4 regions of the Heyndrickxia sp. MSNUG genome follow, and region 3 is predicted to be linked to each of the others. Evidence: predicted binding sites of a transcription regulator. Region 3 holds the regulator's gene; each other region holds the start of a gene.
What was found. Region 3 encodes Rex, which represses fermentation and respiration genes when NADH is low (regulators of the CRP and FNR family bind a similar motif). Its sites were predicted from a motif close to TTGTGAAATATTTCACAA; they were not measured.

Region 1 (6,137 bases), 2.2 Mb from region 3:
TGATTTCATTGAAAAACTGATACATCGAGAATACTCCTCCACCTGCAGCTGATATCTTAATCATACTTGATAAATATCAAAAAGGTGTGCAGAAAAAAACAGCAAGACAACTTTGTCTGCTGTTTTTTATAACCTATTAAACTATTCGAACCCAGGCTGTCAGTAATTCATATGCATGTTCAACTTCAGCATCGGCAGGAGGTTCAACGTCCTTTAAAGGATATTCCAGCCCTAGAGCCTCCCACTTGTAAACACCAAGCTTGTGGTACGGCAAAACTTCTACCTTTTTAACATTTTCAAGGGTGCCAATAAACTCTCCCAATAGAGTGAGGTCCTCGGTATCATTTGTCACTCCTGGTACAAGGACATGCCGTACCCAAATGGGAATATGAAGGTCTGAGAGGTAGCGGGCAAATTCAAGAATATGGTCATTAGCCATGCCTGTAAGTTTAATGTGCTTTTTCCTGTTGATATGCTTCAAATCCAATAAGACTAGGTCAGTATATTTCATTAACTCCGCCAGTTGCTCCTGAAAGAGGGGCGCACTTGAAAAACAGCCACCTGATGAATCAATAGCAGTATGGATACCTAGCGTTTTACACTCCTTGAAAAGCTCTGTAATAAACGGAATCTGCAGCAATGGCTCACCACCACTGACAGTTATGCCCCCGCCTGATGGTTGAATGAATGGTAAATAGGTAGTTAAATCATCGATGATTTCGGAAACAGCCACCTGTTTGCCAGTGCCGATCTCCCAGGTGTCTGCGTTATGGCAAAATTGGCAGCGCAGCAGGCACCCCTGTGTAAAGATAACGTAGCGGATTCCTGGTCCGTCGACAGTGCCAAATGTTTCAATAGAATGAATGTTTCCGTTCATGATGATTGCTCCTTTCTGGTAAAACAGGAGTTCCTGGAGAGTATGAGGGAACTCCATGTTCTCCGCCGCTTTCATACGGCTATTCATTACATAGATTCATGGAAAGTACGGTTGATTACATCCATTTGCTGCTCACGTGTCAGCTTGATGAAGTTTACAGCATAGCCAGATACACGAATGGTCAGCTGTGGATATTCTTCTGGGTGTTCCATTGCATTCATTAGAGTTTCTCTATTAAACACGTTAACATTTAAATGATGGCCATCTTTCATTGCGTAGCCATCGAGGATGGATACGAGATTGCTTGTGCGGCTTTCTTCCTCTTTTCCAAGCGCTTTTGGAACGATGGAGAAGGTGTTTGAGATTCCATCCATAGCATAGCTATATGGTAGTTTTGCGACAGAAGACAGGGAAGCAAGGGTTCCTTTTGTGTCCCGGCCATGCATTGGGTTTGCTCCTGGAGCGAATGGCTCGCCAGCCCTTCTGCCGTCTGGTGTATTTCCAGTTTTCTTACCATATACAACGTTTGAAGTGATTGTAAGAATTGACATTGTATGCAATGAATTGCGGTAAGTTGGGTGCTTGCGCAATTTTTTCATGAAGGTTTTAACAATTTCAACAGCAATGCTGTCAACACGGTCATCGTTGTTTCCGTATTTTGGGAAATCACCCTCAGATACAAAATCAACTGCAATGCCATTTTCATCGCGGATTACTTTAACCTTCCCGTATTTTATCGCGCTTAAGGAATCGGCTACGACACTTAATCCGGCAATTCCTGTTGCCATAGTGCGAAGGACTTCAGTATCGTGGAGCGCCATTTCGATTCTTTCATAGCTGTATTTGTCATGCATGTAATGAATGATGTTCAAAGTGTTGATATAAAGGCCTGCGAGCCATTCCATGACGTTATCGAATTTTGCCATGACTTCGTTATAGTCGAGAACGTCGCTTGTGATCGGGCTGAAACCAGGTGCCACTTGAATTTTGAGCTTCTCATCAACACCTCCGTTGATGGCATAGAGCAATGCTTTTGCAAGGTTTGCTCGTGCACCGAAGAACTGCATCTGTTTACCGATTTCCATTGCTGATACGCAGCAGGCGATACCATAGTCATCGCCGTATTCCGGGCGCATCAGGTCATCATTTTCGTATTGTATTGAGCTAGTTTTAATCGACATTTCCGCACAATACTTCTTAAAGTTCTCTGGAAGGCCAGGAGACCATAAAACAGTCAGGTTTGGTTCCGGAGCAGGTCCCAGATTATCTAATGTACGAAGGAATCGGAAAGAGTTTTTCGTAACAAGTGACTTGCCGCAATGCGCCATGCCGCCGATTGATTCCGTTACCCAGGTTGGGTCACCGCTGAACAATTCATTATAATCAGGTGTTCTTGCGAATTTTACAAGTCGGAGCTTCATGACGAAGTGGTCGACCAATTCCTGTGCTTCTTGTTCAGTCAAAGTGCCGTTTAGCAGGTCGCGTTCAATGAATATGTCCAGGAAGGATGCCACACGGCCAAGGCTCATTGCCGCACCGTTTTGTTCTTTGATTGCAGCTAGATAAGCGAAGTAAATCCACTGAAAAGCTTCTGTTGCGTTAGAAGCCGGCTTAGAAATATCATAGCCATAGCTTTCAGCAAGCTTTTTCAATTCATTTAATGCACGGTATTGTTCTGAGACTTCCTCTCTGAGGCGCATAGTGTCTTCTGTCATGACACTGCTTGTCAAACTGTGGTCTTTCTTCTTTTGCTCCATAAGGAAGTCAACACCATACAGCGCAACACGTCGGTAGTCCCCAATGATGCGTCCTCGTCCATAAGCATCTGGAAGCCCAGTGATGATACCAGCTTTCCGTGCCTGGAGCATTTCCTTTGTATAAACATCGAACACACCCTGGTTATGTGTCTTGCGAAAATCTGTGAAGATTTTTTCAACTTCCTTATTCAGTTCATAACCATATGCTTCACATGAAGCCTTAGCCATGCGGATGCCACCGAATGGCTGCATGGAGCGTTTAAATGGCTGATCTGTCTGGAAGCCAACAACCTTTTCTTTTGCTTTGTCCAGATAACCTGGACCATGAGAGGTGATTGTTGACACGACTTCTGTATCCATTGCCAAAACTCCGCCATTCTCGCGCTCCTGCTTTGTTAATTCCATGACCTGCTGCCATAAAAGGTTTGTTTCCTCAGTGGCTCCTGCCAGAAAGCTTGAATTACCTGTATATTCAGTGTAGTTATTTAAGATAAAATCTCGAACATTGATTTCTTCCTGCCAAGTACCGTTTTTAAAGCCTTTCCACTGTTCCATTTCAAGTCACCTCAGAAGTAATTTTTTATATAACAGTTACCACACTTTCATCATACTACGACTATAACAGTTTTGGTGTGACAATATTGTGAAAAGATGAACAATATGTGAATATCAATAATTAATCCGTTGTAAAAATATTTCCTGAGGAAACTGTATTATATAAATATATGATTTTGTTGGTGCTGTTATATAAAAAGAGGTATGATAACTTATACTATCAGGAAACGTTGCCACTATGGATGTATTGTTTTGTATGTTTTGTGTCAAATTGAGTAGAAGGGGAGATGAAGAAAAAGAAAAAACAGGATGTGGAATCCTGTTCTTAGAAAGGAAGATATTAATCAACCACAATGTAAGCGATCATCGGACCGCTATTTTCTGCTTTAGTGTGTATCATACAAATAAGTCGGTAGGTTCCTTCTTTGTCAAATTGCAGAGGAACGACTGTTTCTTCCCCCTTTTTAACGATCCCTTTAATATCTGTACCTTCAATAATGAATGGGTGTTCCTTACCATTAACCCCTAAAATTTTTAATCGGACTTTTTCTCCTTTTTCAACAAAGATGGTTCCTGGATCCCAACGGTAAGCCTCAATTTCTTTACCATCTTCTGTAGATGATTTAAATTCACCGGTTACCAGGTGAATCTCCCGGATTGTATCTTTTTGCTGGCTAATAGCTGGAGTGGCATCAGAGTTGAAGTTCATCCAAAATGATCCGATTATAGCAAGAAGAGCTAGGACACCAACTAAGTATAATGCACTTTTTTTCACAACGAAGAAATGCATATTTTCACCTCCTTTTTTAATATTTATGCTCGTCCATATAAAGAACTTGTCTAAATTTTTCAGGTTTATCGGTGTTTTTTTAAAAGAGAATAGACTGAAACCAGTTAACAAACCATAAATTAGAGAAAATGTAAGGAGGAAGCTATGTACCGTTTATTCACACATAATGATCTGGACGGAGTTGCCTGCGGAATTCTTTTTATGCTTGCTTTTGGAGAAGGAGTGGACATTCGATATAATTCGGTTTCTGGGCTAAACTTTCATGTTGAACGATATTTTGAAAGTATGAATGACAAAATGAAGAGAGAAGATTTATTGTTCATTACTGATCTTTCTGTTAATGATGAGATCGCTGAAAAAATAAATGAATTTGTTTTAGCTGGAGGTAAAGCGAAGCTGATTGACCACCATAAAACAGCTTTGCATTTCAATGATTACCCATGGGGCGATGTTAAAGTGGAGGACCAAAACGGGACGCTCACAAGTGCTGCTTCGCTGGTATATGAATATCTAGTTAATGAGAGCCATTTGCAAAAAAATGGATCAATAGATGAATTTGTAGAACTGGTCAGGCAGTATGATACATGGGACTGGGATATTCTCAAAAATTACAAGGCGAAAAACTTAAATGATTTATTTTTTATGATATCGATAGAAGATTTTGAAGGTCGGATTGTTCCGCGTCTCCAGGCAGGAGAGCATTTTGAATTTGATGAATTCGAGCAAAAACTGCTGGAAATGGAAGAAGATAAAATTGATCGATATATTAGAAGGAAGAAGCGTGAAATTGTACAGATTTACACAAACACAAATGGACTTTATGGAGGGATTGTACATGCTGAATTCTATCATTCTGAATTGGGTAATGAATCAGGAAAAGAATTCCCTCATCTGGATTATATATCCATTATCAATTTGGGTGGCAAGAAAATCAGTTTCAGGACCATACACGACGATGTAGACGTTTCAGCTGTTGCAGGAGAGTTTGGCGGTGGTGGTCACGCAAAGGCGGCTGGATGTTCGATGAACGGTGAAGCATTCACTCGTTACATAAATGAAGCATATCCTCTCGGCCCTATCCGTCAGGATGCAGTCAAAAATGTCTATAACCTTAAGGAATCAAAGAATGGCTGTCTTTATGAAAATCGAGAAAGAGATTTATTCATGATTAATGCTGAAGGGAAGGAATATTTCATTTCGCTAAGCAACAATGATAAATTAGGGCCATACGAGAGTTTTTTTGATGCAGAGCGTCATTTGAAAAGAGAATATAGGGCAGCTCTAGCCAAAGATGAGATATATGTGCCCTATCTTGAATCCAAAGTATTTAATCACGTCAATATTAATGGCCCATCAAGATTTTCTTGATGGGCTTGTATTACTTTGTGGTTCATTACCAGTCCTGTAAGGAGATATCAATCTGTATCTCTAATTTATTGATAGTTTTTGCAATATTCTACTGTTAATTACATTCATAATTAACTCCTTTTTAATCTAATTTTGCCTCTAAGTTCAATGGTATTTTGCTGATTATTCTCTTCAATGCATAGATATTCCATTATTATTAAAATTCAATAACTTTGCAGAAATCTAGTTGGATATTTGCTAAAATTAAATTCGGATACTGGGATAATGGATGTGTTTGAATGAAGAAATGGCTGATATTTTCTATTTTGATCATGTTTGGAATTTTTAACTTAAATGAACCTGTACTTGCTGAAGCTGGTGCCGCTGATCTAACATCGGAGGCTGCTGTATTAATGGACACACAGTCGGGTGCGATACTCTTCGGTAAAAATGAAGAGGTGAAAATGTATCCTGCAAGCCTCACTAAGATTGCTACGGCGATTTATGCAATTGAAAAAGGGAATTTGGATGATCAAGTAATAGTAAGTAAAAAAGTATTTGATATAGACGGAACAAGGGTTTATTTAAATCCAGGTGAGCAAGTGACTTTAAAGAAGCTTATACAGGGTATGTTGATTAATTCTGGAAATGACGCTGCAATGGCAATTGCAATTCATCTGGATGGGACGATGGAAAAGTATTCGCAACATGTTAATGAGTTTCTGGAATCCGAGATAGGTGTAAAGGCGACACATTTTGTAAATCCGCATGGTTTATTCGATGAGGATCATTATACGACGGCTAAGGATTT
Region 2 (6,137 bases), 2.3 Mb from region 3:
AGGAATTGCTGATGAAGATTTTATCTGCATCATCTAAACTCATTTTTGGCTCTGCATTTGAAAGAGGATTTGTCTATCTAAAGAAAGGCATCCTTACCCCCAACAAAGTAATTAGACGCGGAAAGCTTTAAATTGACAAATTCTCTTTCACTCCTTAAGGAACGAAAAGCACACCCGTTGAGGTGTGCTTTTCGTTTGTATAACAATTTTTTTTTTTGTTATTGGCTCTGTTAAACGAGGCTGTAGATTTCCGTTCCACAGGGAATTAAAAAACAATATTTAGCTTTTACAGAGCCATGTTATTAATAAACAGGTCTCTCCTGCTATTTTTAACTATGGCCGGTTTGTACTTGCATTTTTTTATGGTCATTTAAAAGCAAGACTGTCAAAAGAACTCCTATTAAGGTGAGAAGAGCGAAAAACAAATAAACTGCATATATGTTAAATTCCTCAAATATAATGCCCCCGATAAAGGTAAAAAACCAATTGCCCAGTCCATTGCCCACCGCAGAGTAAAATGTAACAGCCGTTGCCGTCATTTTTGAAGGTGTAATCTCCCTGATATATTGCAGCCCTGCCGGTATAAATAATCCAAGTGAAAATCCTTGAATGATTGCCGAGAAATAAATAAGAGTTAAACTTGGTTCAGTAAAATAAAATATCCATCTTATTAATGATACTAATGAAGCAATTAAAGCTACCTGAAGCAACCCAAACTTGCTGATCCAACCGCCTGCCACTCTCATAAATGGAATTTCGGATAACACAGCAATCAAAAATGCAATGCCAATGCCTGTGTATGTTCCTCCTCTATCCTCTACAAATAAGCTAAAATAAAAGTTATTGGCAAGGTTTGGCCCGAAAATTAAGAATGTCACAGCAAGGAACACAAGGAATCGTTTCATTCCCATTAACTCCTTCATACCCTCCAGCATTCTACTAGGTGTCTCAGCAGCTTCTTTTGGCATTTTAACAGAAAGAACTGCTGCAATCAGCAAGGTTATGAAAAAACTATAAAAAATCACCTGAGGATTCCATTCAGATAATTTCCCCATTATAAACACAGCAATACCGAAGCCAAGTGAGCCAAACAAGCGGATATTTCCATAATTCAAGCCAGCTTTGCTAGTATATTTTAACGAAATGCTATCCGATAAAGGGATAATGGCACTTTGAAATAATGCAAGAATGATTGCTATGAGAATGAATAAGAAAAAACTTTCAAAAAATAAATATCCAAGTGCAGCAATTCCTGTAATTAGGGTTGTAAACGTCAACAGTCGATTATGAAGATTTTTCATATCCGAAATCATGCCCCAAAAAGGCTGGAAAAAAATCATGATGACAGGGCCGATGGACAGAATGATTCCTATTTGATATCCATTCAAATTTTCAACTTCACTTAAATACACACTCAATAAAGGAAATAAACTTCCGAATCCAAAGAAAACAAAAAGGTAGAAGCCTTGCATTGAAATGATATCTCGTTTAACTCGCGTTTCCATTAATGTCCTCCGTACTTTACAAATTGTAGAGTTATATTTTACCACTATTTAAATATAAGAATAGTGTATTGAAATAAAAGGGTAATAAAAGAAAACATAAAGCGTTTTCATTTGGTGATTGTCATGGTAAAATAATGTTGCTTTGAAGTGATCAGACGTCTGCTCATTAATTTTAATGTTTATTTCAATTTGCACTACATGAGGCGGTGATTTTATGAAAGAAGTTGTGTTAAGTTTACTTGCCGGTTTATTAGTCGGGGTTGTTTTCAAGTTTTTAAAACTGCCGTTGCCAGCGCCGCCAGTTCTTGCCGGAGTACTTGGAATTGTCGGGGTATATTTAGGAGGATTGGCTGGGGACTGGATTTTGAATTATTTCAAATGATTTTATTAAGGCTTTAACAGCTAAAAAAATCCACGGAGATCCGCGGATTTTTTGTTTATTATTATAAGGCTTTTTGCCTGAAAATTGGCTTTGCTGATGGAATGCTGTTGCTGCTCGTAGCTTCTCCACGTTTCGTATTAAGGTAAATATATATGGAGCCTACGAAAAATGCTCCGCCGATAATATTCCCTATCGTAACAGGCACTAGATTATATAAACCTGAAGCCAGACTGATTGTTTCAGGATGCGGAATAAGAAGGGCGATAGAAAATAAAACCATATTTGCGATGCTATGTTCAAACCCTGATACTACAAATGCAAAGACAAGCAGCAGCGTAACCCCGATTTTTGCTCCATCTCCTTTTATGTGCAAAGGAATCCATACAGCCAGGCAAACAAGCCAGTTGCAGAGTATTGCTCGAAAAAATAACTGGTAAACCGGTGTGTTCATTTTCATACTTACCGTTTCCATCATATACTGGGATTTTTCCGGTGAGGAAAATAGGCCTGAAAGCATTATGATTACAGCAAAAAATACAGCTCCTAAAAAATTCCCAGTATAACAAGCTATCCAATTTTTTACCGTATCCATCCATGAAGTAGCTTTTTTTAATGAACCGATTGTCATCATCATCGTATTGCTAGTGAATAATTCTGCTCCTCCATATAAAATTAGCACAAGAGCCAGGCCGAAGAAAATCGAGCTTACAATTGGAGTTCCCGGAGAATGCAAATCATAAAAGTATTCACCCAGCCGATATGAAACCATGATTCCAAAACCAATATATACACCAGCTAGAGCTGACCGCAACATATACTTCGTTTTTGATTCATTCAGATAGCCAATCTTTTTAAGTGCAGTGTTCACTGCTTGGTCGATAGGCTGTACATCCATATGAAAAACCTCCGTTTGTGAATAATATCACAATTAAATTATGTCTTAATCTTATACCTTTAGCTGCCTTTTGTTAATAGATTTTGCCATGAACTAATTTTGACAATTATTGAAGCGTTTTCAAATGGATGCAGCCCCGGTCTTTTAGAATTCAAATGGTTTATGGATGCTGTTTTCAGTACTTTTACTGACTTTCATTCTTTCTGATGTAGGGGATTCCCTCATTATTTTAGCCTATTTTTGTATAACTTGTGGCTTTTCATTCTTGTGAGATGATTTTAGCAGCAGGCGCTCATACCCCTAAGCCTTCCATGTCTTGCTTTAAACACAGGACTTTGAATAAGAATCCACGAATCAGCACCACGCAAATCAAATGTTTCAATGAGTCTTTCCCTTTTCGCTCTTGTTAACATAGGAAAAAGACAATAAAGAGATGTTTGATAAAGTATGGGAAAAAGCCCTCTGATAAAAGGGCTTCTCCACTTAGGCATCATAATTTATAACAGTGCCATCTAAATGTTTTTTATCCATCTGGTTCAGTAGTTTACGGTTATGCTTTGATTCAAAGATAATATTGAAATCATAATCGGGCGGATATAGTTCTGCTGCAGGAATATTAAGCTTTAGACGCTTATAATTCACCTGAATCTTTTCGCTCTTGATCTGGACAATATAATTCCCATTTACGTCTGGTCCTTTATAAATGATTCCAAGTTCACCCATTGTGGTTACGTGTACACTATCACCCATATCATATTGCGTTACCGTCTTTTTCTCTGCTGCAGGCCCCCTCCTTTGATGCTTATTCACTATAATCTGCTGTTCCCTCCCTTTTAAGGCAGAAGGGTCATCTTCAAATAAGACAGTATAGTCTTTTTCTGCCTTATAAGTTATTTCATGGGCTCTTTCAATTAATTTTGGATGTATGCCTAACTTTAAGGCAATGGCAAAAGCCTGGCTGTCCCCACCTTCCCCAATCCGTAAGCGATATGTTGGCTTAAGGGTCTCGAGGTCAAATTCCATTGATCCATTCATGAAATCTTGATGCTGATCGGCAAATTCTTTTATTTCGCTATAATGAGTAGTTGCAAACAAGGTTGCGCCTTTGTTGTTAAGGTTTTCAAGGATTGCCGTGGCCAGCCCCATACCTTCGCCTGGATCGGTACCAGAACCTAGTTCATCAAGGAGGACAAGCGTTTTATCATTCGCTTCTTTTAAAATTTCAATGATATTTACGATTCTTGAACTGAATGTGCTAAGATTCTGTTCAATACTCTGTCCATCCCCTATATCGACAAGGACTTTATGAAAAATTCCTGAAGTACTTTCCTCTTCAACAGGCAAATGCAGCCCGCACTGAGCCATTAAGACAAGCAATCCAGCTGTTTTTATGGAAACCGTCTTACCACCAGTATTGGGCCCAGTTATAACCAAAGCTTGATAATCGGAACCAATTTCAATCGTTAACGGGACTGCTTTGTCACCAAGCAGTGGATGTCTCGCATCCTTGAACATGATCATGGAACCGTCATATATTTTGACCCGTTTCGCATCAATCGATCTGCAATACTTTGCTTTTGAAAATAACACATCATAATGGACCATTGTTTCGATGGCAAGGCGAATCTCTTTCTCATTTCCTTCCGCCATACCAGTCAATGATATTAAAACTTTTTCAACCTCCGCCTGCTCTTCAGCGTATAGCCATCCCATTTGCTCCTGGAAAGCGCCAATTTCTTCTGGTTCAACGAAAAGTGTCGATCCAGAAGCAGATGTATCGAGTACAGCTCCCTTCACTTTTGTCCGGTATTCCTTTTTAATCGGGATCACATACCTTCCATTTCTCTGGCTTATGACCGACTCCTGTAAAAAAGGTTTCATTTTCCCCGATTTAAGGGCCTGATTAAGTCTTTCCTTTAAACGTTCCTCCTGAATTGCTATTTGTTTGCGGATTTTTAAAAGCTCTTTAGTCGCATAATCATCTATTTGACCGTTTCGGATACATCTTTGAATCTCTGCTGCCAGCTCAGGCAATTCTTCAATTCCATAAACATACGAAGAAACTCTTGGAGCACAATATTCCTTTTCCTTCATAAACCTGCGTATTTTATTGCATGTTTCAAGAAAATTCAATAGCATGACTAACTGGTCTGGCCTAAGTGGGATCCCTTTATGGAACCCTTTCAAGACTAATTCCATACCCTCAAGACCATGAATTGGAACGCTTGAACTGATTTTCAGGATCTCGATTGCCTCTGCCAATTCCTCCTGCCAGGAGGTAATTTGCTTTGCATTCACAGAAGGCAGCATATCGTTCACTTTTTTGCGCCCAAGCTCTGTCATAGCGAAGCTTGAGATCATTTCTTTGATCTTAATAAATCCTAAGACGTTAAATGTTTGTTCGTTCAATTTATTTTCCTCCTTAAAATAAAACCGTATTTGATTTACACACCAGGCACTCACTTTCAGTGGTGTTTCCGGTGATACCGCATCAATCGACTGCCTTCCACTCCAATCAACATTTACCTTTAATACAGCCAAAGGTAAAGATTGCTGATTAGCAGATGAATGTATAGATGGAACGCAAAAAACCGCCATGGAACAATGTCCAAAGCGGCTTTAAGAATGCCTGGCGATCCTTCCGCCAGCATTTTCCCATAAAAAAAGCTGTGTACATGTACACAGCTTATGCTTATGGATATCAGCATGCTTTACTATGTTCATTGTTCTTAACCCTCAATCCCGAACCATGGCTAAATAAACCTTATAAAGGCCATGATTAAAAATATTCCGGATTGACCGTATAAAGTTAACGGATTAGTTAAGAACGACACCTAACATAAAACATACTCCTTATAAATAAAATCTTTTCTTCATTAGAATAACTCCTAAAAAATGTAAAGTCAACCAGATTCATGATATTTACCTTTTATGGCATGCCCAATTTAAGTTTGTTTTTACTAAAACCTTTATCAAAAAAGCGGATTAAAATTTGTTCACATTTTCCCTGTTGACCTGATGTTTATATTTCATATAAATAAAGTTAAACAAAGGACTGCAATGGTGGGGATGGTGTGGCCGGAAATAATGACCATAAGAGATTTTCTTATGAAATAAACGAACTATTAAATGTTTCTGAAAAGATCGTAAAATATAAAAAAGGAAATTTTTCATTTAGAGAAGGCCAAGAAGCGCCTCATCCGGCTTAGCAATAGCTACGGCATTAAAAAAGAGGATGGCATCTGCATAAATGTTCCAATCACTAATCAGGATCTGGCTAATTATTGTGGAACTGCCAGGGAAAGTGTAAGCCGTATGATTGGAGATTTACGGGAGGAAAAAATCCTTTCCATTA
Region 3 (6,137 bases):
GCTTTTTAGATTCTTTATCCTGCTGATAGGAGTTTTTATCTTGTTTAGAAGTGTCGACAGCACTGCTTGAAGCTTTTGAAGACTGTTCTGCGAGTGCTTTCAGTTCTTCCTGTTCGAGCTTTTTCTCGAGGTAATAATCATAATCACCCAGGAACTCGGTTGCGCCATCGCGGTCGAGCTCAATGACCTTTGTGGCGATTCTGTTGATAAAATAACGGTCGTGCGAAACGAACAGGATTGTGCCCGGGTAATCGATCAGTGCATTTTCCAGCACTTCCTTGCTGTCCAAGTCCAAGTGGTTCGTGGGCTCGTCAAGAATCAGGAAGTTGGATTTTTGCATCATCATCTTGGCGAGTGCCAGACGTGCTTTTTCACCGCCGCTGAGCGTTGAAACGATTTTTGATACATCGTCGCCTGAGAAGAGGAAATTGCCGAGAACCGTGCGAATTTCTTTTTCCGGCTTAAGTGGATATTCGTCCCAAAGCTCGTTTAGTACCTTTTTATTTGAGCTTAGCTCAGCTTGTTCCTGATCATAATAACCGATCGATACGTTTGAACCATAGTGGATGCTGCCAGTGATTGAAGGTAGCTTTTCAACGATTGTCTTCAGCAAGGTTGATTTGCCGACACCATTTGGTCCAACTAAGGCAGTGCTATCACCGCGAGATAGATTGAATGAGATATTTTCCGAAACGACGTCATCGCTATATCCTACAGCGAGTGTATCAGCCTTTAGGACATCATTTCCGCTTTGGCGTTCAATCTGAAAACTGAAGGAAGCGGATTTTTCATCGCCAAGCGGCTTGTCCATCCGGTCAATCTTTTCAAGCTGTTTCCTGCGGCTTTGAGCTCTTTTAGTAGTGGAAGCGCGCGCCAGGTTTCGCTGGATGAAGTCCTGGAGCTTTGAAATCTCATCCTGCTGCTTTTCAAAAAGCTTCATATCCCGTTCATAGTTTTCAGCTTTTTGATTTAAGTAAGAGCTGTAGTTCCCCGGGAATTTTGCCAGCTGATGGCGGGAAATTTCATATACCTGATTAACGACTTTATCAAGGAAGTAACGATCATGGGAAACAATAAGGATTGCGCCATCATAACCCTGAAGGTATTTTTCCAGCCAAGAAAGAGTGTCGATATCAAGGTGGTTTGTCGGTTCATCCAGAATTAAAATATCCGGGCGGGTCAAAAGGAGCTTAGCTAGAGCAAGCCTTGTTTTTTGGCCTCCGCTTAATGTGGATATTTTTGTAGAGTAATCAAAGGAATGGAAGTTCAGGCCATGGAGCACGGAGCGGATGTCGGCTTCATATTGATAACCGCCTTGCTCCTTGAACTGGACCTGCAAAAGATCATATTCTTTGAGAACTCTGTCATATTCAGTCTGGTTTGTCAGTATGTCAGGGTCCGACATTTTTTCCTCAAGCCGGCGCAGGTCTTTTTCCATGGAATGCAGATGGTTAAAAACGCCAAGCATTTCTTCCCAGATGCTTTTTTCGGATTCGAGACCGGTATTCTGTGCCAGGTATCCGATCGTCGTCCCTTTAGGGCGGATGATTTCGCCGCTGTCATGCGCCTCGTGCCCGGCGATAATCTTCAGCAGGGTCGATTTCCCTGCTCCGTTGCGGCCAACTAAAGCAACACGGTCATGGGTCTGTATTTCAAACTTTATATTCGATAAAATAAGATCAGCAGCGAAATATTTTGTCAGCTGATTAACTTGTAATAAGATCATTATTATTCACCTCTATTGCCTTAGAGATAGTGTAACCCATTCACATAAGCTCGGCAATATATGAAACCCACCAAAGACAAGGAATGACAAGGAATTTGTGAACTCAGCAACAAAGTTCACACACAACTTTGTGAAAATAGTGTATCATTTGGTTGAAGGGAGCATGAACATGGCAGAATTTACTCATTTTAACGAAGAAGGCAGAGCAAAAATGGTGGACGTCAGCGATAAATCTGAGACGGTCCGCACGGCAATCGCCCATTCAAGTATAATTGTGAATGAAGATATATATATAAGAATCACAGAAAATAAGATGAAAAAAGGGGATGTGCTGGCTGTTGCACAGGTAGCGGGCATCATGGCGGCCAAGAAGACGTCGGAAATCATTCCAATGTGTCATCCACTTCCATTAACAGGCATTGACCTTAGCTTCGAATGGGAGCAAAATGGAAATGACTATATTTTAAATATTACCGCATCTGTAAAAACAAAAGGGAATACAGGGGTGGAAATGGAAGCGTTAACAGCAGCTTCAGCATGTGCGCTGACTGTTTATGATATGTGCAAGGCCGTTGACAAAGGCATGGTGATCGGCAAGACGTATTTAGTCGAAAAAACCGGCGGGAAAAATGGCGATTTTAAGAGAGATGAGAAGCTTAAATAGAAATTTTGATTGGGTGGAGGATGGAGAATGATGAACGAACCTATGAAAATACCGCAGGCAACCGCAAAACGCTTGCCGCTTTATTACCGTTTCTTATTGAACTTACATTCTTCAGGTAAACAAAGAGTTTCATCTGCAGAGTTAAGTGAAGCGGTAAAAGTGGATTCAGCGACAATCAGAAGGGATTTTTCTTATTTTGGAGCCTTAGGTAAAAAGGGGTACGGCTACAATGTGAATTATCTCCTGACATTTTTCCGAAAGACACTTGATCAGGACGAGCTTACAAAAGTGGCACTGATCGGGGTCGGAAATCTTGGAACAGCATTTTTGAATTATAATTTCTCAAAAAATAATAATACGAAAATCGAAATTGCCTTTGATGTAGATGAGGCAAAAGTAGGCACCGTTATGGGTGACGTGCCTGTGTATCACATGGATGAGCTGGACAAAAAAGTTGTCGAGGAAGGGATTCAGGTGGCCATTCTTACCGTGCCGTCTGCGGTAGCCCAGCCTATTACAGACCGATTAGTCCAGGCGAATATCAAGGGAATCCTGAATTTTACGCCTGCACGATTGAATGTACCGGACTCCATCAGGATTCACCATATTGACCTGTCTGTAGAACTGCAATCATTGATTTATTTCCTAAAGCATTATCCGACCAATACAGACACAGAAGAATGATATGAAAAATAGCCTCTTCGGATGAAGAGGCTATTTTTTCTGGATTTGTTTAAGTTTGAGATGGAGCAGGATCATCCGGATGCCGGAACCGAAGTCGAAGGTCGCGAGCATGACGAGGAGATAAGTGAAAAATCCCCATCCGGTTTCGCTGACATTCTGGATGGCGAAGTAGGTGAACAAGCTGCCTAGCAAGATGTAGACAATGCCTGAAAATAAAGGCGATTGCTTCATAACTTAAAGTCCCCCAATAAAGCTTTGGATTTTTTCTGCTTCTCTTATCATTCTCTCGATATCTTCCCTGAATACGGATTGAAGCAGGACAACGAACGTATTCATTGTGACATGGGCGATGATCGGAACGATGATTCGCTTTGTTTTTACATAAAGGAATGCAAAGGTAAAGCCCATGGCCGAATAAAGGATGACATGCTCGGGCTCCATATGAGCAAGCGCGAAAATCACTGAACTGATCAATGCAGCAAAAAAGAAGTTCATTTTCTTATAAAGGCTTCCGAAGATGATTTTACGGAAGACGATTTCTTCCAAAATCGGCCCGATGATCGAGCTGACGAGAATCACAACCGGGAAGTTCTCAATGAGGTTGATGATCTCTTGAGTATTTTCTGAGCCCATTTCGATTCCGAGCAGCCTTTCAATGCTTGCTGCAAAGGATTGAGCCATCAATGCCAGAAATACACCGGCAACGGCCCATGCAGCCGAGCTTGCTGGCGATGCCATTCCGCGCAAATCTGCCTGCATCTTTGATTCTTTCCGTAAAATAAGCAAAACGATGATCAGTGTCAGTGTAAAGCTAATGACTAGCCAGTAAGGAATCGATAGGGTTTCCATTTCCTTAAGACTCTTGCCCATCCCAGCTCCCACAAAGGCAACGAGCGGAATTCCGACCAGGCTTGAAAGCTGCATGACAATATAGGCGATGATAATGTACCAGTATTCTTTTTTCAATATGAAAACTCCTTTTAGGCCGTTTCGTAAACATAATGACTTTATATACGTTTTATTATGATAAAAGTTCCATAATGCTATCTCTCCATTTTACTAGTAAGCAGCTTGAAAGTTCAAATTGTAGGATGCTTGCTAAAAAAATGGTTAGATTTCCGCAGAAGCCGCATACTCTTTAAGGTGGCTTTTTTTTAAACAAGCTTAAATTAAAATTCGGAGAAAATTGTCGTCGAATATTGTGGAACGGGAACGAAAAATAGTCCTTGCTGTCACTGGATTCCTGCCCAGGGACCTAATATAAATTTTATAAAAAAAATTGGACTTCATGCTTGCAAAAAAAATGGAGATTCATTAATATATAAATTGTGTTAGCACTCGAATGAGGAGAGTGCTAATAAATAATAATCTACATATAATTTGAGGAGGTTGATTCACTTGATCAAGCCATTAGGTGATCGCATTATTATTGAGCTTGTTGAGTCTGAAGAAAAAACTGCAAGCGGTATCGTTTTACCCGACACAGCGAAAGAGAAACCTCAAGAAGGTAAAGTCGTAGCTGTTGGTACTGGACGTGTCCTTGAAAACGGAGAGCGCGTGGCACTTGAAGTTGAAGTTGGCAACCGCATTATCTTCTCAAAATACGCAGGTACAGAAGTAAAGTACCAGGGAACTGAGTACCTAATCTTGCGTGAAAACGACATTCTTGCTGTAGTGGAATAATAGCTGCTTAAAGACAGTACGTATATAACACAAATTTGAGGAGGGTTTTATACAATGGCAAAAGACATTTTGTTCAGTGAAGAAGCACGCCGCGCGATGCTTCGCGGGGTTGACGCTCTTGCAAATGCAGTAAAAGTTACTCTTGGACCTAAAGGACGCAATGTGGTTCTTGAGAAGAAATTCGGTTCACCACTTATCACAAATGATGGTGTGACAATCGCGAAAGAAATCGAACTTGAAGATGCTTTCGAAAACATGGGTGCTAAGCTTGTTGCTGAAGTAGCAAGCAAGACTAACGACGTTGCTGGTGACGGAACGACTACTGCAACGGTTCTTGCTCAAGCTATGATCCGTGAAGGTCTTAAGAACGTAACTGCTGGTGCTAACCCAATGGGCATCCGTAAAGGTATGGAAAAAGCTGCAGTAACTGCAGTTGAAGAGTTAAAGGCAATTTCAAAGCCAATCGAAGGCAAAGCTTCAATCGCTCAAGTAGCTTCTATCTCTGCTGCTGACGAAGAAGTTGGCCAATTGATCGCAGAAGCAATGGAGCGCGTTGGCAACGACGGCGTAATCACAATTGAAGAATCTAAAGGCTTCACAACAGAATTAGACGTTGTAGAAGGTATGCAGTTCGACCGCGGATATGCATCTCCTTATATGGTAACTGATTCTGATAAGATGGAAGCAGTTCTTGAAAATCCGTATATCTTGATCACTGACAAGAAAATCGGCAGCATCCAGGAGATCCTTCCTGTTCTTGAGCAAGTTGTACAGCAAGGCAAGCCATTATTAATGATTGCAGAAGATGTTGAAGGTGAAGCACTTGCTACATTAGTAGTTAACAAACTTCGCGGAACATTTAATGCAGTTGCAGTAAAAGCTCCTGGCTTCGGCGACCGTCGCAAAGCTATGCTTGAAGATATCGCTGCATTAACTGGCGGAGAAGTGATCACTGAAGAGCTTGGCCGTGACCTTAAATCTGCTACAATCACATCTTTAGGACGCGCTTCTAAAGTTGTTGTTACAAAAGAAAACACAACAATCGTTGAAGGTGCTGGAGACAGCGCACAAATCGCTAGCCGTGTTAACCAGATCCGCGTTCAAATGGAAGAAACAACTTCTGAATTTGACCGTGAAAAGTTACAAGAGCGCCTTGCTAAATTAGCTGGCGGTGTTGCAGTCATCAAGGTTGGTGCTGCTACTGAAACTGAATTAAAAGAACGCAAGCTTCGCATTGAAGATGCTTTGAACTCAACTCGCGCTGCAGTTGAAGAAGGTATCGTATCAGGTGGCGGCGTTGCGCTTCTAAACGTATATAACAAAGTTGCTGCAATCCAGGCTGAAGGCGACGAAGCTACTGGTGTGAACATCGTACTACGT
Region 4 (6,137 bases), 2.1 Mb from region 3:
CGCTTCAAGACATGATTATGAGAAATTTTTTCCGAATTACAAAAGAAGAGACACTCCTTACTTAAGGTGCACCTACCCGATCATCAGCCACCATTACCATGAACAAGGGGACTGGTATAAAGAGAGGAAGTTTCAGCATAAATGGCTTGAGAAAGAAATAAAACATAGACATCCGACTCATTTGACTAAATGGTACCTCCAAAAACAGAAACAACTTCATGCACTAGTCTCATTAAAGGATATATTTACCACAAGTTAAAAAATCCAAAACAAAAAGCAAGGGAGCCCCTTGCTTTTGTTTAGTCATTCTGCAGGACGATTTGGTCCGTCAAGTTTTTTGTCACCATAGCCTGCTTTTTTCTCAGATGTATTATTTGGATTCTGCACTTTTTTGTTCTGCTTCTTATTCATAAAAACACCTCCCGAGATTAGTTTGTTCATTTGGACTTTTTTCATGCGGGCCACAGGTGTCGAAGAATGTAATCCTTGTAATAAAAAAGCACTTTGTTTGCCGAATTCCTTCTAGTTTTGTCAGGTGTGAAGGAAGATAAGTATCAAGGGAGAATTAAAGAGTAAGAACGTGATGAGTTATATATTTTATTTTTTTCTATTCGAATTAGTGCCGCCAGGACTTCATCTGACAGACCTTAAAATTAATCAATGTTAGGAGAGATTGTGTATGAGAGCAGGAATCGAAAAGAAACAAATTTTAGGGGTATTGACGGATATGATTCATAACCTGGAAGTCGCTGATGCCAATTTACAAGATACACTGACTGGAATTAGATCAGACATGTGCATTGCTCAGACAGAGCGGCTGGAGAAAATTGAACTTGTACTCGATGGACTTGAAAAGGACTTATCAGCCTATAAATACAGCAACGCTCCGTTGATAACTGATACAAAAGGTTTAAAACTTGAATTAGGTTTTTAATATATAATAGAATAAAATGCAATCTAAAGTAGCTTTCATTTATGAATAGGCTACTTTTTATTTGGTCTCCATATTTATAACAATCGGTTAATTTAAAGAAAGCAGGAATAAAAAATGGATCAGCACCAGCAAATAATAGAATTATCTGAAAAATTGATCAATTATTCAGAGAGCGCTCTAAGGCGATATGAGTTTTCAAAACAGGAAGGCACCAGGGGGGATTTCCATACAGAGGTTAAGCCTTTTGCAGACGAGGTGAAAGAGACTGCAATACTTTGGAAAGAAGCAGCGACGAATTGGGTTATTGAGCATAAACCTAAAAATCTCCATTCAAGTCAAATCGAAACCGCAGCTGATTATATAGAGGTAATTTCTGTCCAAGCATTTTTTCCGGAAACCAGCAGGAAGAGGTTTCTTGACCAAATTCAGTCTGTCGAGTTTATTTTGCAAAGTCTGATATTGGCTGTAGAGAAAGTTACACAAATAAAATAACTGACTCAGAAGGTCTCATTCAATGGCCTTTTGAGTCAGCTTTAAATTTTATAATTAAATAGAAAACTCTTTCTGATCTTCTGGAATGAAGGCTCCTTGTAGTTCCAGCTCACGAACAAGGTTCCGGTATTCATTAATGGTTATTTCATTTTGAATATACGATTTTTTTGTGAAATCGAGCAATTCATTCACATGTTCCGGAGTGTATTCTTTTGTTTGGGCAAAGAGATTTTTAAGTTCGTGAACGTTCATCTTTCATCCTCCTCCATCATTTGATTTCATCGTATCATGAAAATTGAATTGTCATTTATTTTTCAAAAATTTAAACTTCCGACAATTAATTTCATGTTTAGACAAAAGCGGTAGGCATTTCCAATCTCTATCACCATCTGGGCGACTACATCATAGGATATAGTAATGAATCTATGGAGGAGGATGTTCGCCCATGTTTGGCCGCAGGAACAAGACGCATGCCTATCAGCAACAGTTTTGGGAAAATCAATATTATCAAGGATCTAATAATTGGAATGGAACCATTCAAGGTTTGAACCGGCAGCAGCCGTACCCTCAACAATATGTAAACCCTCAATGGAACAGCATACAGGGAAATTGGCATAATCAATATATACAGCAGGAATACCCAACCAATCCATATATGCAGGGAAATCCTCAATGGAACCAGCAATATTCAATTGCCCAACCAAAGAATAATTATTCAAAAATGCTTTTTCAAAATCCGCTCCAGCCAGAGGATGACCCGATTTATGGATACTACAGCCAGCAGGCTGATTTTCAAAATTACAATCCTTATCCACAGCAGGCATTTATGCCAAAGCAGCCATCAGGATTGCAATCCATCATGAATTCATTTAAAAGCCAGGACGGAAATCTTGATGTCAATAAGATGGTAGACACTGCAGGTCAGATGATGAATGCGGTGACTCAGGTATCGTCTTTGGTTAAAGGGCTCGGCGGAATGTTTAAAGTGTAAAAGCAAAAGCAGGCGATTGCCTGCTTTTTTTAGTCTTGATCTATTATAATATCTATTTTCTTGCCTGGTTTCTTAGCAATTTTTATTTTGAGCAGCCCATCGATATAGGAAGCCCGTATTTTCCTCTCGTTAATAGGCTGTGAAAAGGGTATAGTCCTGCTTGACTTTTGCATTGAGGACCTGTGTCTCTGTGATTGATTGATATCGTTCACTTCTGTAGACGACTCAGATTTATTTACAGTTATCGTCAACGAATTGTTGATCACGTCGATGGAAATCTGATCTTTTTTAATACCAGGCAATTCAGCTGTTACCTCATATTCTGTGTCTGTTTCATATAAGTCAATATGAATTGGGGAATAGGGGAAGGGCTGTTTGAAGAAATCATCAATACTTTGCAATATTCCTTTTACAGGTTTTTCCTGCATGATATGATTCATTGATTTAAACCATTGTTCTAGGGCTTCATGTCTTTTTGGGCGATCAGGATGGTTAGGTGCCATCGTGTCTCTTCCTCCTCTGCAAGTATCTTATAATAGAATATGAGGGACGGAATGTCCTTGTTCACTTTCCTGCATGATCTTTTAAAACCAAAAGGTGATGATTATCTGTTTTCCGCAATTGTTTTATGAACACTTTGTGAAAAATGCCTTTAGTGTGATTTAGGTCACATAACCATTTTGTGTTCCTTTGTATGCTGAAACAGTAAATTAAGCAGAAGAGGGGTATACACATGTTTTGTTACCAATGTGAACAGACACCAACTGGCGGCTGTAAAGTCGTAGGAGTTTGCGGAAAAGATGAAACAATTGCAAGCCTGCAGGATACAATTATTTTTGCCTTAAAAGGGATTGCAGCATACAGGACACATGCTAACCAGCTTGGACATACAGACCCGTTTGTAGACGCAACAACTCACGAAGCACTTTATATGACATTGACTAATTCCAACTTCAATGTTCAGGAGCATATAGATATGGCTATGAAAGTTGGCCAATCAGCAGTGCGTGTAATGGAAATGCTTGATGAAGCTCATACTAGCCGTTTGGGCATTCCACAGCCGGTTCGTGTAAGCCAGAATAAGATTGAAGGAAAGTGCATCGTTGTAACAGGGCATAATTTATTCGCCCTTGAGGAGCTGCTTAAACAAACAGAAGGAAAAGGCATTAATATTTATACTCACTCAGAGATGCTGCCTGCCCATGGCTATCCAGCATTGAAAAAATATCCGCACCTTAAAGGGAACATCGGGAAGGCATGGTTTGACCAGCGCCGGCTGTTTGAAAAATTCCCAGGTGCGATTCTGGCGACAACAAACTGCGTTATGCCAATTAAAGGGTCCTACGCTGACCGTATGTTTACATACGAAGTGGCAGGGCTTGAAAATGTAAGGAAAATTGAAAATGATGATTTCACCTTGTTGATTGAAAAAGCAATGGAGCTTCCAGAAGCCAATATGGACTCTGAAGAAACGTTAGTAACAGGTTTCCATCACGAAACGGTGCTAGGTCTCGCACCGGAAGTCATCCAGGCAGTGAAAGAGGGAAAGATAAAACGCTTTTTCGTCATAGCAGGCTGCGACGCGCCAGGAAAAGGTGGCGAATACTACCGTGAGCTTGCAACATCGCTTCCTCCGGAGGCAGTAATTCTGACTACTTCATGCGGTAAGTTCCGTTTTAACGATGTTGATTACGGAGTCGTTCCGGGTACGGATATTCCAAGATACATTGACCTCGGTCAATGTAATAACTCGGTTTCCACCGTTAAGATTGCTAAAGCGTTAGCAGACGCTTTTGAATGTGATGTGAATGAACTTCCAGTGAGCATCGTGCTGTCCTGGTTCGAGCAAAAAGCAGTAGCCATCCTTTTGGGACTGTTCAGCTTGGGCATTCAGGATATCCGTATTGGACCAAAGCCGCCTGAGTTCATTTCTGAAGGTGTGATGCAGGTGCTTCAGGATACCTTTAATTTGAAACTGATTACAACAGCTCAGGAAGATATGGAAACAATGATGCAATTAAGCAAGACAGAATAAAAGAATATAATAAAAAAACCCGCTGCATTAGTGCAGCGGGTTTGTGTATTCTTGAAGAAGCAGTCCATTAAATAAGTTCATTCAATAACCCAGTATCCAAAATCATATTTCCATGATGGTCGTTAAAAATTAGCCCATCCTTCTTCATTTTGGTTAGGGTCCTGCTTACTGTTTCCCTAGTCGTTCCAATCATGTTTGCCAAATCTTTATTTGTAAAATCGGACTTTAAAACTATTTTGCCGTTTTCCTGCTTTTCTCCGTGCAGCTCTCCAAGCCTTAACAGCAGTTTCACGATTTGTTCGTATGTGTTATTCAAAATTTGTGCCTCAAGTCTTTCCTGCAGGTCAACAATTTTTTCTCCAAGCACTTTAAATACTTTAATACTCAAATGAGGATTCTCTACAAGGACCTTCTCGAACTGAGAAATAGGCACGACTACAAGGCTCGCATGCTCTAACACTTCTGAATAGCCAGGATAACCGCCTTTGCGGAAAAAGCCAACATGTGGGAACATTTCTCCTTTTTTTAGAATTGCAACAATCTGCTCCCGTCCATTGGCATCGCTTTTGTAAACCTTTACTTTCCCTTCATTAATAAAATATACATTTTCAAGCGGATCTCCCTGAAGGAATACATGGCTGTTTTTCTTCCATTCCCGAGTAATCGATATTTCAACAATTTTTTCTAAATCTTGATCATCCAGGTCTCTGAAAAGCGAGAAGCCTGAAAGCACTTTTTTAATATCTATTTTATTCAAAAGAAACACTCCATTGTTGATACTTTATTTATCTCATACTATTTTAACAAAAGACTGAGTGAATGGTTAATCTTTATTTGGAATTAACAAGCACGTTTACCACAGTCTAACATACAACAAACACTTGGCATTGTCATTTCATATTGAAAGGGGTCTTTTCACGGAAATCACTCCCTGAAATGCAGAAGTATGCGGAAAATAACTGGAATATCAATTCAAAATTCTGTACCAAAAAATAGCAGTAACAATTATTTATCATTTTTCTTTTGCAACGAACGTTTATTCGCTAAAATAGGAATAACGAGGTGAACGAAATGAAAGTGCGTAAAAGTTTGCAAGAGATTTTAACAGAATTAAAAGTCGGTGAATCTGTTAAGAGAAATATAGTCCATTGGCATACGATAGAGGAAAAAGAGGCTCAGACTGATGAGATGCCAGAGGATTTAAGTGAAATATTGAAAAATGCTTTGGAGAGACGAGGCATTTCTCGGCTTTACACTCACCAGAGGTCTTCTTATGAGCAAATCATGGGTGGACAGAGTATTGTTGCGGTTACTCCAACGGCTTCAGGAAAAACGCTTTGCTATAACCTTCCGGTGATCCAGTCGATCATAAATGATCCTAATGCAAGAGCACTATACATGTTTCCTACTAAAGCACTGGCACAGGACCAGAAAAGTGAAATCAATGAATTGATCCAGGAGGCTGAGCTTTCGATCAATAGTTATACATATGATGGTGATACACCATCAAACATCCGCCAAAAGGTGAGGAGGGCGGGCCATATTGTCATCACGAATCCTGATATGCTCCATTCAGCGATTCTTCCGCACCATACAAAGTGGGTGTCGCTCTTTGAAAACTTAAAATATGTTGTAATCGATGAATTGCATATTTACCGGGGAGTATTCGGCAGCCATGTGGCGAA

Region 1: a site for Rex is predicted at 3,276-3,293, ahead of pflB (formate C-acetyltransferase). Genes of this name have one in related genera too.
Region 2: a site for Rex is predicted at 2,798-2,815, ahead of AABM38_RS14210 (formate/nitrite transporter family protein). Genes of this name have one in related genera too.
Region 4: a site for Rex is predicted at 3,073-3,090, ahead of hcp (hydroxylamine reductase). Genes of this name have one in related genera too.

Annotation. Positions count from the first base shown of each region.
Region 1 covers NZ_CP150978.1:2,853,829-2,859,965, reverse strand. The annotation lists gene AABM38_RS14300 (sulfite exporter TauE/SafE family protein) at 1-25, opposite strand, end outside; gene pflA (pyruvate formate-lyase-activating protein) at 137-880, opposite strand; gene pflB (formate C-acetyltransferase) at 964-3,189, opposite strand; gene AABM38_RS14285 (cupredoxin domain-containing protein) at 3,530-3,979, opposite strand; gene AABM38_RS14280 (DHH family phosphoesterase) at 4,124-5,347, shown strand; gene AABM38_RS14275 (D-alanyl-D-alanine carboxypeptidase family protein) at 5,626-6,137, shown strand, end outside.
Region 2 covers NZ_CP150978.1:2,838,694-2,844,830, forward strand. The annotation lists gene AABM38_RS14200 (MFS transporter) at 330-1,505, opposite strand; gene AABM38_RS14205 (XapX domain-containing protein) at 1,720-1,887, shown strand; gene AABM38_RS14210 (formate/nitrite transporter family protein) at 1,949-2,782, opposite strand; gene AABM38_RS14215 (endonuclease MutS2) at 3,266-5,191, opposite strand; partial or broken gene AABM38_RS14220 (helix-turn-helix domain-containing protein) at 5,978-6,137, shown strand, end outside.
Region 3 covers NZ_CP150978.1:246,240-252,376, forward strand. The annotation lists gene AABM38_RS01395 (ABC-F family ATP-binding cassette domain-containing protein) at 1-1,726, opposite strand, end outside; gene moaC (cyclic pyranopterin monophosphate synthase MoaC) at 1,896-2,390, shown strand; gene AABM38_RS01405 (redox-sensing transcriptional repressor Rex) at 2,418-3,074, shown strand; gene AABM38_RS01410 (YdiK family protein) at 3,105-3,305, opposite strand; gene AABM38_RS01415 (lysostaphin resistance A-like protein) at 3,309-4,040, opposite strand; gene groES (co-chaperone GroES) at 4,473-4,757, shown strand; gene groL (chaperonin GroEL) at 4,812-6,137, shown strand, end outside.
Region 4 covers NZ_CP150978.1:3,044,828-3,050,964, reverse strand. The annotation lists gene AABM38_RS15330 (DUF2515 domain-containing protein) at 1-259, shown strand, start outside; gene AABM38_RS15325 (hypothetical protein) at 680-934, shown strand; gene AABM38_RS15320 (YppE family protein) at 1,049-1,426, shown strand; gene AABM38_RS15315 (YppF family protein) at 1,481-1,678, opposite strand; gene AABM38_RS15310 (YppG family protein) at 1,872-2,417, shown strand; gene AABM38_RS15305 (Hsp20/alpha crystallin family protein) at 2,447-2,920, opposite strand; gene hcp (hydroxylamine reductase) at 3,151-4,452, shown strand; gene AABM38_RS15295 (Crp/Fnr family transcriptional regulator) at 4,520-5,209, opposite strand; gene AABM38_RS15290 (DEAD/DEAH box helicase) at 5,524-6,137, shown strand, end outside.